3 regions of the Fictibacillus sp. 7GRE50 genome follow, and region 2 is predicted to be linked to each of the others. Evidence: riboswitches for the same ligand, from Rfam matches in the RefSeq annotation. Region 2 holds a riboswitch; each other region holds the start of a gene.
What was found. A riboswitch is a leader RNA that binds a small molecule or an ion and turns the genes downstream of it on or off. The one in region 2 is predicted to bind S-adenosylmethionine.
Positions count from the first base shown of each region.

Region 1: linked by a shared signal. The riboswitch ahead of metK (methionine adenosyltransferase) and the one ahead of IHV12_RS22665 (YezD family protein) in region 2 are both predicted to bind S-adenosylmethionine.
Region 3: linked by a shared signal. The riboswitch ahead of IHV12_RS02525 (methionine ABC transporter ATP-binding protein) and the one ahead of IHV12_RS22665 (YezD family protein) in region 2 are both predicted to bind S-adenosylmethionine.

Region 1 covers NZ_JACZDW010000001.1:271,743-275,023, reverse strand. Annotated here, with positions in the region: gene pckA (phosphoenolpyruvate carboxykinase (ATP)) at 1-977, opposite strand, end outside; SAM riboswitch class I at 1,239-1,369, shown strand; gene metK (methionine adenosyltransferase) at 1,534-2,739, shown strand; gene IHV12_RS01295 (glycosyltransferase family 4 protein) at 3,014-3,281, opposite strand, start outside.
Region 2 covers NZ_JACZDW010000003.1:95,796-99,076, forward strand. Annotated here, with positions in the region: gene IHV12_RS11730 (homocysteine synthase) at 1-90, opposite strand, end outside; SAM riboswitch class I at 207-311, opposite strand; gene IHV12_RS11735 (sulfite exporter TauE/SafE family protein) at 354-1,253, opposite strand; SAM riboswitch class I at 1,467-1,571, shown strand; gene IHV12_RS22665 (YezD family protein) at 1,919-2,014, shown strand; gene IHV12_RS11745 (phosphoadenylyl-sulfate reductase) at 2,110-2,817, shown strand; gene sat (sulfate adenylyltransferase) at 2,844-3,281, shown strand, end outside.
Region 3 covers NZ_JACZDW010000001.1:504,173-507,453, reverse strand. Annotated here, with positions in the region: gene IHV12_RS02535 (anti-sigma-I factor RsgI family protein) at 1-656, shown strand, start outside; gene IHV12_RS02530 (hypothetical protein) at 777-1,121, shown strand; SAM riboswitch class I at 1,201-1,331, shown strand; gene IHV12_RS02525 (methionine ABC transporter ATP-binding protein) at 1,644-2,669, shown strand; gene IHV12_RS02520 (methionine ABC transporter permease) at 2,662-3,281, shown strand, end outside.

The DNA of each region.
Region 1 (3,281 bases), on a different contig from region 2:
GCATCAACAGGATAAGCAGCACGTGTGTTTTCTGTTAGTGAAGAATCTTTATAATCTGCTTCTCTTGTAACGGGATCGATCATAACATTCTCTAAAACGCTTCCAAAACGAATCGCATTCCAGATCTGTGGTTCTTTTTCTTTAGAAAGATCGATTGTTTTAGCATAACATCCACCTTCGATATTAAAGACACCGGTGTTAGCCCAACCATGCTCATCATCTCCGATTAAGCGACGGTTCGGATCTGCTGATAATGTAGTTTTACCAGTACCAGATAGTCCGAAGAATAAAGCTACATCTCCTTCATTCCCAACGTTGGCAGAGCAGTGCATAGACAGAATGCCTTTTTCAGGAAGAATGTAGTTCATGACAGAAAATACAGATTTTTTGATTTCACCTGCGTACTCAGTACCACCGATAAGGACAATTTTCTTTTCAAAAGAGACGATAATAAATGTTTCTGAGTTAGTTCCATCTTCAGCCGGATTAGCTTGAAATCCTGGTGCTGAAATCACTGTGAATTGAGATTCATGAGAACCTAGCTCATCGTGGTTCGGGCGCACAAACATTTGGTGAGCAAAAAGGTTATGCCATGCATACTCGTTAATTACTTGGATAGGAAGGCGATACTCGCGGTCCGCACCAGCAAACCCTTTAAATACGAATAGTTCTTCTTTATTGCTTAAGTATTGGAGTACTTTTTTGTATAATTTATCAAAGTTTTCTGGTGAAAATGGTTTATTTACCTTTCCCCAATCGATTGAATCTTTAATGGAAGCATCTTCAACGATAAATTTATCCTCAGGGGAACGGCCTGTGTATTTCCCCGTTGTAGCTTGAAGTGCTCCTGTGGATGTAAGGATGCCCTCGTTGCGCTGAAGAGATTTTTCTACTAAAACCGGAACAGGTAAGTTCTGGTGAGTTGTTTCACGGGTCACAAGATCGTTTAAGGTTGTCGTAAATTCCAATGTATTCATATGAGACAGTACCATCCTTTATCCTAGAGTGATATATTCGAAAATTAGTATAACACATTGATTTAAATAATGTATACTATTTTATGAAAGTGCATCAAAAAAGTTCTTACTTCTGAAAAAAAGAACAAAATGTTGTGAATTATCCATCTTATTTAAAACGCTTTCATTCTATAGAATATAATACTCCAAACTTATTGCTATTCATAGGGTTTTCTATTGACAGAGGTGAAGCATTACGCTATCATATTTCGAGAACGGCTACTCTTATTCTGAGTAGGTGGAGGGACAGGCCCTATGAAACCCAGCAACCGACATGAAAGTGGCAATAATAACGCTACTGGAAATGAAAAGGTGCTAACCTGCAAGGTGAAAATAACCTTGGACAATAAGAGGTTGAAGGCATTTTGGTTTTATAAACCTTTTCCCTCGTGAATGTATGTGAGACAGGGAAGGGCTTTTTTTATGCCTTTTTCAGGTTAAGAACATAAACTGTGTAAAATAGATAAGAATAAAGTACCGTATCATACTCAAAAGCAGTTAAAGGGAGGATATTAACTTGTCCAAAAAAGTTAGTCGTCGTTTATTTACATCAGAATCCGTTACAGAAGGCCATCCAGATAAAATCTGTGACCAAATCTCAGATGCGATTCTAGATGAAATTTTAGCTAATGATGCAAATGCTCGTGTAGCATGTGAAACATCTGTAACTACAGGTCTTGTACTTGTTGCAGGTGAGATCACAACTTCTACTTATGTAGATATCCCAAAAGTTGTACGTGAGACAATTAAAGAAATCGGTTATGACCGTGCCAAATATGGTTTCGATTCTGAAACATGTGCAGTACTAACTTCTATCGATGAGCAATCTGCTGATATCGCGATGGGTGTTGACCAAGCTCTTGAAGCAAGAGAAGGTTCTATGACAGATGCTGAGATCGAAGCGATCGGTGCAGGTGACCAAGGTCTAATGTTCGGATATGCTTGTAACGAGACAGAAGAGCTTATGCCTCTACCAATCTCACTAGCTCATAAATTATCTCGTCGTCTTACAGAGGTTCGTAAGTCTGAAGAGATTCCTTACTTGCGTCCAGATGGAAAAACTCAAGTAACTGTTGAATATGATGAGAACGACAAACCTGTTCGTATTGACACAATCGTAATTTCTACTCAGCACCACCCTGAGAACACACTTGAAGAAATTCAAAGAGACATCAAAGAAAAAGTAATCACGCCGGTTGTTCCTGCTGAACTAATCGACGAGAACACAAAATACTTCATCAACCCAACGGGCCGTTTCGTAATCGGCGGACCACAAGGTGATGCTGGACTTACTGGCCGTAAAATCATCGTAGATACATACGGTGGATATGCTCGTCACGGTGGTGGTGCATTCTCTGGTAAGGACGCAACTAAAGTTGACCGTTCTGCTGCTTATGCTGCTCGTTATGTTGCTAAAAACATCGTAGCATCAGGTCTTGCTGACAAAGTTGAAGTTCAGCTTGCTTATGCAATTGGTGTTGCTCAACCAGTATCAATCGCTGTAAACACGTTTGAAACAGGTAAAGTTTCTGAAGAAGTTCTTGTAGAACTAGTTCGCAACAACTTCGACCTTCGTCCGGCTGGAATCATTAAGATGCTTGATCTTCGCCGTCCGATCTACAAGCAAACTGCTGCATACGGCCACTTTGGACGTACTGACATCAACCTTCCTTGGGAGAACACAGATAAGGCTGCAGAGCTTAAGAAACAAGCAAATATTTAATATTTAATAACATGTTAAACCAGACTTCCTTTTGGGAGTCTGGTTTTTTTAGTGGTTAGTTTAGAAGGTTATGTCGAAAATCGGATAAAAAATTTTATGTACGGAATTATTCGCTAGTTTTACGGATATATGTATTTTATCTGCGGATATAATTGTAATTACCTCGTAAAAAAAATTGTGTATCTTCCAAACGAACATCTTAATCGCTAATGTTCATTTGGAAGATACGTTTATTTTATCCTCGTATTTTCATATCTTATTAACTATTCACCTGCTACGCAATGATCGTTTTATTTTTATTTTTCGTATAAATAACTTCTTCATACTGCATTAAAAGGTTCCCGAAAATAGCTGACCAAGATTGAGTCATCGCATAATTTCTTGCTTTTCGTTTCATAGAGCCTAAGAGCATAGGATCTTCCATAATAGAAACGATATTTTGTATGAATGAGTCAGCTTCTCTAGCTTTGCAGATTCTACCCGTTACACCGTCTTGAACAATTTCAGCTACTCCGCCAGAATCAGACACGATAGCAGGTAAC
Region 2 (3,281 bases):
ACGAGCTCCTGTAGTCGGATCAACTTTTTGACCTTCATGTAATGAAATCGTTTCAAACCCATACTGTCTTTTTGCATTTTGATCAGTCATTTTCAAATCTCTCCTCAACGTCATTTTTTTGTATCCAATCGCATTCAGTTTCAACTTATCCCAGAAAAAAAGACCTCTTCCAAAAGAAGAGGTCCCGATGATTTCACCCGATCGAAGTCTCATCTTTCAGAACATTAATTGTTCTGCTGAAATTAGCACCATGCGTTTCCGCTGGTTGCCGGGCATCATAGGGTCAGTCCCTCAGCCTCTCTGGATAAGAAGATTTGAATATTGAATTAAGATTTATAATACATAGGTCATTATCAATAGTCAACTGAATTTTTTAAAAATTTCGGATTTTTATTTTCCGGATTACTTTTAACTGCATAAATAACTCCAACCGCCCAAAAAGCAGCAAGAACAAAGTAGATTGGTAACAACATGTTATGTGAAACCCCTAGTGTATGAAGAAGGGTGCGGGTATTGGTGATAATAATCAATCCACCAACAAGTACTCCGAGTATGTGAGAGGGAATGAGTCGCACTAGCCATGCAGCAATAGGAGCCGCAATCACTCCTCCTAGCATCAATGCACCTACCCATAGCCATTCAACTTGTTCCCAGCCGAGTGCGATGAAGAATCCGACTGATGCAGATACTGCTACAGCAAATTCACTTGTATCTACAGAACCGATCACCTTCCTGGTTTTCATGTCTTGTTTTGCCATTAGGACTGGAGTGGTGACCGGGCCCCAGCCTCCTCCACCTGTAGCATCTAAGAAACCTGCTAATAATCCAAGTGGAATAAGTTGTTTCTTCGTAAATGGTGTACCATTCGCTGTTGCTTTCTTTTCTCCAAGTTTAAACAGAAAACGATATAAGATATAAATTCCAAGGATAATTAGAAAGATAGAGATATATGGCTTTACTAGATCTCCAGGAAGGTTGCTTAAAAAACAAGCACCTACAAATGCGCCGATTGAACCCGGCAGAATTAAGCGAGTAACGACTTGGCGATCAACGTTTCCAAACTTAATATGAGAAGCGCCGGATGCCGCAGTGGTAACGACTTCAGCAAGATGTACGGACGCAGATGCAGCTGCAGGAGCAATTCCAGCTACTAACAGCAAAGATGTAGATGTAACTCCATAAGCCATACCGAGTGATCCATCAATCAACTGTGCAAAAAGACCAATTAGAGCTAATACAATCAACTTTTTCATACTTTTCCTCCTCAAAATAAAAAGGCCCTTAACAAGTAGTGTTAAGAGCCTTCGGTTTACCGATCAGCGATACAGATTAAATTTTAGTTAATACTATATGATTCAAAAACATAAAAAGTCAACTGTTTGTTTAAATTTTTTGTAAAAATAGAAAAATGAAAAAATAGGTCTTGATATCATTTTCAGATATGTTATGATTTTATAAAATTTAAACTCTTATCCAGAGTGGTGAAGGGAACTGGCCCGATGAAACCCGGCAACCTGCGATTGTAAGGTGCTAACTCCAGCAGAATGTATTTACATTTTGGAAGATAAGGTAATATGTTTACCTCCACTATCTTTCCGAAATGGGAAGGTTTTTTTGTTTTTTGGCTTTTGTTGCTCTTGAAAGTGGTTGATATCCGTTCCAGGATGCTCGCTTTCCGGGGGTCGTGCGGTGAGCCACCTCGACACTTTGTGTCCTTAGGTGTCTCACCTGTCCCGCTGATCCCCCAGGAGTCTCGCACCTTGCACTCCAATCAACTTTTCAATGAAGCCAAAACATAAATCAACAAAAAACAACAACTTTTTGAAAGAGCCTTTGAAAAGATATGAATGTTAGAAAGGGAGGCAGTGGAGTGGCGAACGAAAATAGTGCAAACGATTTTCTTCCTCAGCTTCAACAAATGCTGAGCAGTATTAAATTTGGATCAATCACTTTAGTCGTTCAAGATGGAAAAGTGATTCAGCTTGAAAAGAACGAGAAGGTAAGAATTAAATAATTCGCTGACTAGAAAACTAGAGGCGGTTTTAACGAATGGGCAAAGCCCTAAAAACGTTAAAGCCGCTTTTTTTATGGCGAAAAGGAGGTAGCAGATTGCTAACGTACGAAACATGGGACGAAAAAACCCGTGATTTTGATAGTGAAAACCCCACAAAAGGCGCGCTGCATGCTTTGAAGTGGGCTTATGAAACGTATGAAGATGATCTGGTTTATGCGTGTAGCTTCGGAATTGAAGGAAGCGTCTTAGTGGATCTTGTTCATCAAATAAAGCGTGATGCTCAAATTGTTTTCCTTGATACCCATCTGCATTTTTTAGAAACGTATAAAGTGATTGAAGAAGCGAAGAAAAGATATCCATCTCTTCGCATCAAATTGAAAACACCGGCTTTATCTCTTGAAGAACAGGCGAGTAAGCACGGTGAAGAGCTTTGGAAATTAAATCCTAATCAATGCTGCATGATTCGAAAAGTGATTCCTTTAGAAGAAGAACTAAACGGAGTAACAGCCTGGCTTTCAGGTCTACGCCGTGAACAGTCACCTACCCGCCAGAACACGCAATTTGTTAATCGGGACGAACGATTTAAAAGCATCAAGATTTGTCCGCTCATTCATTGGACGTGGAAGGATATTTGGCGGTATGCACATAAACATGACTTGCCGTATAACAAACTACACGACAATGGGTATCCAAGTATAGGCTGCGAGCCATGTACACAGGCAGCTGTTAACGCAGTCGACCTTCGTGCCGGTCGATGGTCAGGTACAGGAAAACGAGAATGCGGGCTTCACGAGAATAAATAGAGAAATACTAGGAGGAGAGAGACATTATGAGTACGATTCAACCACATGGAGGGCAATTAATCACTCGGTTCAGGCCTGAAACACCACAATACAACCTTAAAAAAGAAATTATTCTTGATGCAACTGCACTCAGCGATCTTGAATTGATCGCGATTGGAGCTTATAGTCCGTTAACAGGATTTTTAAACCAAAAAGATTATCAATCCGTTGTCCACGATATAAGGCTCAGCGATGGAACGGTTTGGAGCTTGCCCATCACGTTACCGGTAGATTCTGATACAGCATCAACACTTATAAGAGGTGAAGAAGTTCGTTTAACATACGATGGTGTAACCTACGGGATTCTTAAGGTAGGTGATGTTTATACTCCTGTTAAACAAATTGAAGCAGAGCGAGTTTATAAGACATCCGACCAAAATCATCCAGGAGTTAAGAAGCTGTTCGAACGACATTCTGTTTATGTA
Region 3 (3,281 bases), on a different contig from region 2:
TAGCGATTACTGTTTCTGAAACAAACGAAGAAGTTCGCGATAAGGCGAAACAATTAGGCGTATCTTCAGGTAAATATACAGCATTCCAAGAAGCAACGAAGAACGATAAGCATCTTAAAGAAGAAAAGATTAAAGAAGTGAAGTTTCAAGAGCTTAAAGTGAATACTACTTCTTCTAAAAATATTAAATCCGTACCACATCCTCGTAAAATAAAGGCTGCACCTCATGAGGTCAAGGTAAAGCCAGTAAATAATAAAGAAAAAAAATCGGATCACCAAAGCTCAGTTAAACCGACCGAGAAAAACCTTGTGAAGCCTCAAAAGAATACGAATGAAAAACGTAACAGCAAAGAGCGTGGCAAAAGGAATGATCAAAATAACAATAGAAATCATATTCAGCAAAAAGAGCAAAGAGTAGAACCTAAAAAGATTAAGGAACCTGTCAGAGCACAAAACCATGATAGGAATTACAATCAGAATAAAGAGCATAGAAAAGAAAACAGATATCAGGATAAGAATCATAACAAGCGACAAAAAGAAAATGACCGTAATAAACATGAACAGAGACAGCAATGGAATGGAGACAGGCATTCTAATGATGATCATAAGCGTTCCAAAGGTGAACATCGAAAGCAAGAAAAGAAACATAAACACTAATTATGAGATAACATGTCGTAATACCAATTACGATTCCTTGCTGCTGTCGAAGGGTTTATAAAGGTATATGAATATTCCTCTAGAATCGGTGAAGTAACAACCAATTCGGGGGGATTTTTTATGTTGGATATCCGTTACTTTGAAAGTCAAATAGCAAAAAGTCCGTATCTTTCTCTTTATAATATCCCGGTAAAGCCTAGCTTTAAATGTAAGGACGAAACGACGCTGAAAATTGAATACAGAGAAGGAGAGCGGAACAGAACAGTCACGTTTACTGGGAATCCGAAATATCTATGTATGTTGCTTGAGGGGAAAATGAAGCTGAGTACTTTATTGAGACAAGAGATGATTGAGTTTCAGGGAACACTCAGACAACGCTTAAAATGGGAAGCGATTTTTTACTTAAGCTCCCATTGGGAAGAGATATCCGCCGGTGTACTCGTTCGAACTGCTAAAAATATTTGACACGAATCGACATGGATGATAATATTCTTCACAGTGATTCAAATATGCATCGCTTTAATTTAATAAAGTAACACTTTTTTACTTATCACGAGAGGTGGAGGGACTGGCCCTATGAAACCCGGCAACCGCTAGATCATTGCATTCTTATGAATGATGAACTAGAAAGGTGCCAATTCCTGCAAGGCTCTAAGTAGTCTTGGGAGATGAGGAGAACGTGCATAGAATATAATATGCCTTTCTGCTCATATTGAAGCAGAGAGGCATTTTTTTGTTTAATGTTTTCGTTTTACATTGAAGCTCTTGGGAGTAGTTAATTTCCGTTACAGGATGCTCGCTTTCCACGGGGCGTGCGGTGAGCCTCTTAGCGCTATGCGCTGTTAAGAGTCTCACCTGTCCCGCTGATCCCGTAGGAGTCTCGCACCTTCCACTACAATCAACTTATCGATGAAGGGAACACTTAAGCAAACCAATGCAACGTTTTCTATATGAGCCAATATTTAGATAAGAAATGAGGTAAGAATCTTGATTAATTTACAGGCAGTCCGTAAAGTCTTTCAAACCAAAGATGGTGAAGTAAAGGCTGTTGATACGGTAGATTTAAACATAAAACAAGGAGAGATTTACGGAATCATCGGATACAGTGGTGCAGGTAAGAGTACACTAATCCGCATCCTAAACATGCTAGAGCGACCGACTAGCGGTACGGTTACGATTGGCGGCAAGAACATGTCTGAGCTGTCATCAAAAAAGTTAAGAGAAGCACGACAAGAAATTTCAATGATCTTTCAGCACTTTAACTTATTATGGTCTCGCACGGTAAGAGAAAACATTGCTTTTCCTCTTGAGATTGCGGGTTATCCAAAAGCTAAGATCAAACAGCGTGTTGATGAGCTGATCGACCTAGTTGGATTGGAAGGTCGTGGTGGTTCTTATCCGTCGCAACTAAGTGGAGGGCAGAAGCAACGTGTAGGTATCGCACGCGCGCTTGCGAATGAGCCGAAAGTTCTCTTATGTGACGAAGCAACTTCTGCACTCGACCCTAAAACAACTGACAGCATTCTTGATCTGCTTGTAGAGATCAATCAAAAATTAGATCTGACCATTGTTCTTATCACACATGAGATGCATGTAATCAGAAAGATCTGTCACCGTGTAGCCGTTATGGAACAGGGGAGAGTAGTGGAAGAAGGCGATGTCCTAAATGTCTTCAAAAACCCGACAGAACCAATCACGAAGGATTTTGTGAAACAAGTAACAGAACCTGAAGAAACAGTCGACACGATCAAACAGTTTATTTCTGAGTTTCCGGAAGGCCGAATTGTCCAACTTACTTTTATCGGTGGACGAGCAGGACAGCCATTAATTACGGAACTGATTCGTAAGTATGAGGTAGATGTAAATATTCTACAAGGAAAGATTACGCAAACTCAGAATGGACCTTATGGGACGTTGTTCATTCAGATTAAAGGTACAGAATCTGCACTAGCTCGTGCAATGGAATTTTTAAACAGTGTGCAGGTTGAAGTAGAGGTGATTCATAATGCTTAGTACATGGTTTCCGAATGTCCAATGGGATGTTCTATTAGAAGCGACAAATGAAACTTTATATATGTCAGCCATCTCTGTAGTGATTACATTTTTCCTAGGACTGGCTCTAGGATTGGCGTTATTTCTAACTTCTCCTGGAAACTTGTGGGGGAATAAGTTTTTAAACAGCGTAATTGCTATAATCGTTAACGTGTTTCGATCGATTCCGTTTATTATCTTAATCATCTTATTGATTCCTTTTACACGTTTAATCGTAGGAACGATGCTTGGAGCTGAAGCTGCACTCCCTGCATTAATCGTAGGTGCTGCGCCATTTTATGCACGTATGGTAGAGATCGCTTTGAGAGAGATTAATAAAGGGGTAATCGAAGCAGCGAAATCAATGGGTGCTACAAACGCTCAGATTATCTTTAAAGTTCTTATTCCCGAAAGTACGCCGGCTCTTGTTTCTGGTATCACTGTAACCGCGATTGCACTCGTAAGTTATACAGCGATGGCTGGAGTTGTTGGTGCTGGTGGTTTAGGAAACTTGGCTTATATGGAAGGTTACCAAAGAGACAACGCGGATGTAACATTAATTTCAACTGCACTTATCTTAGTCATCGTTTTCGT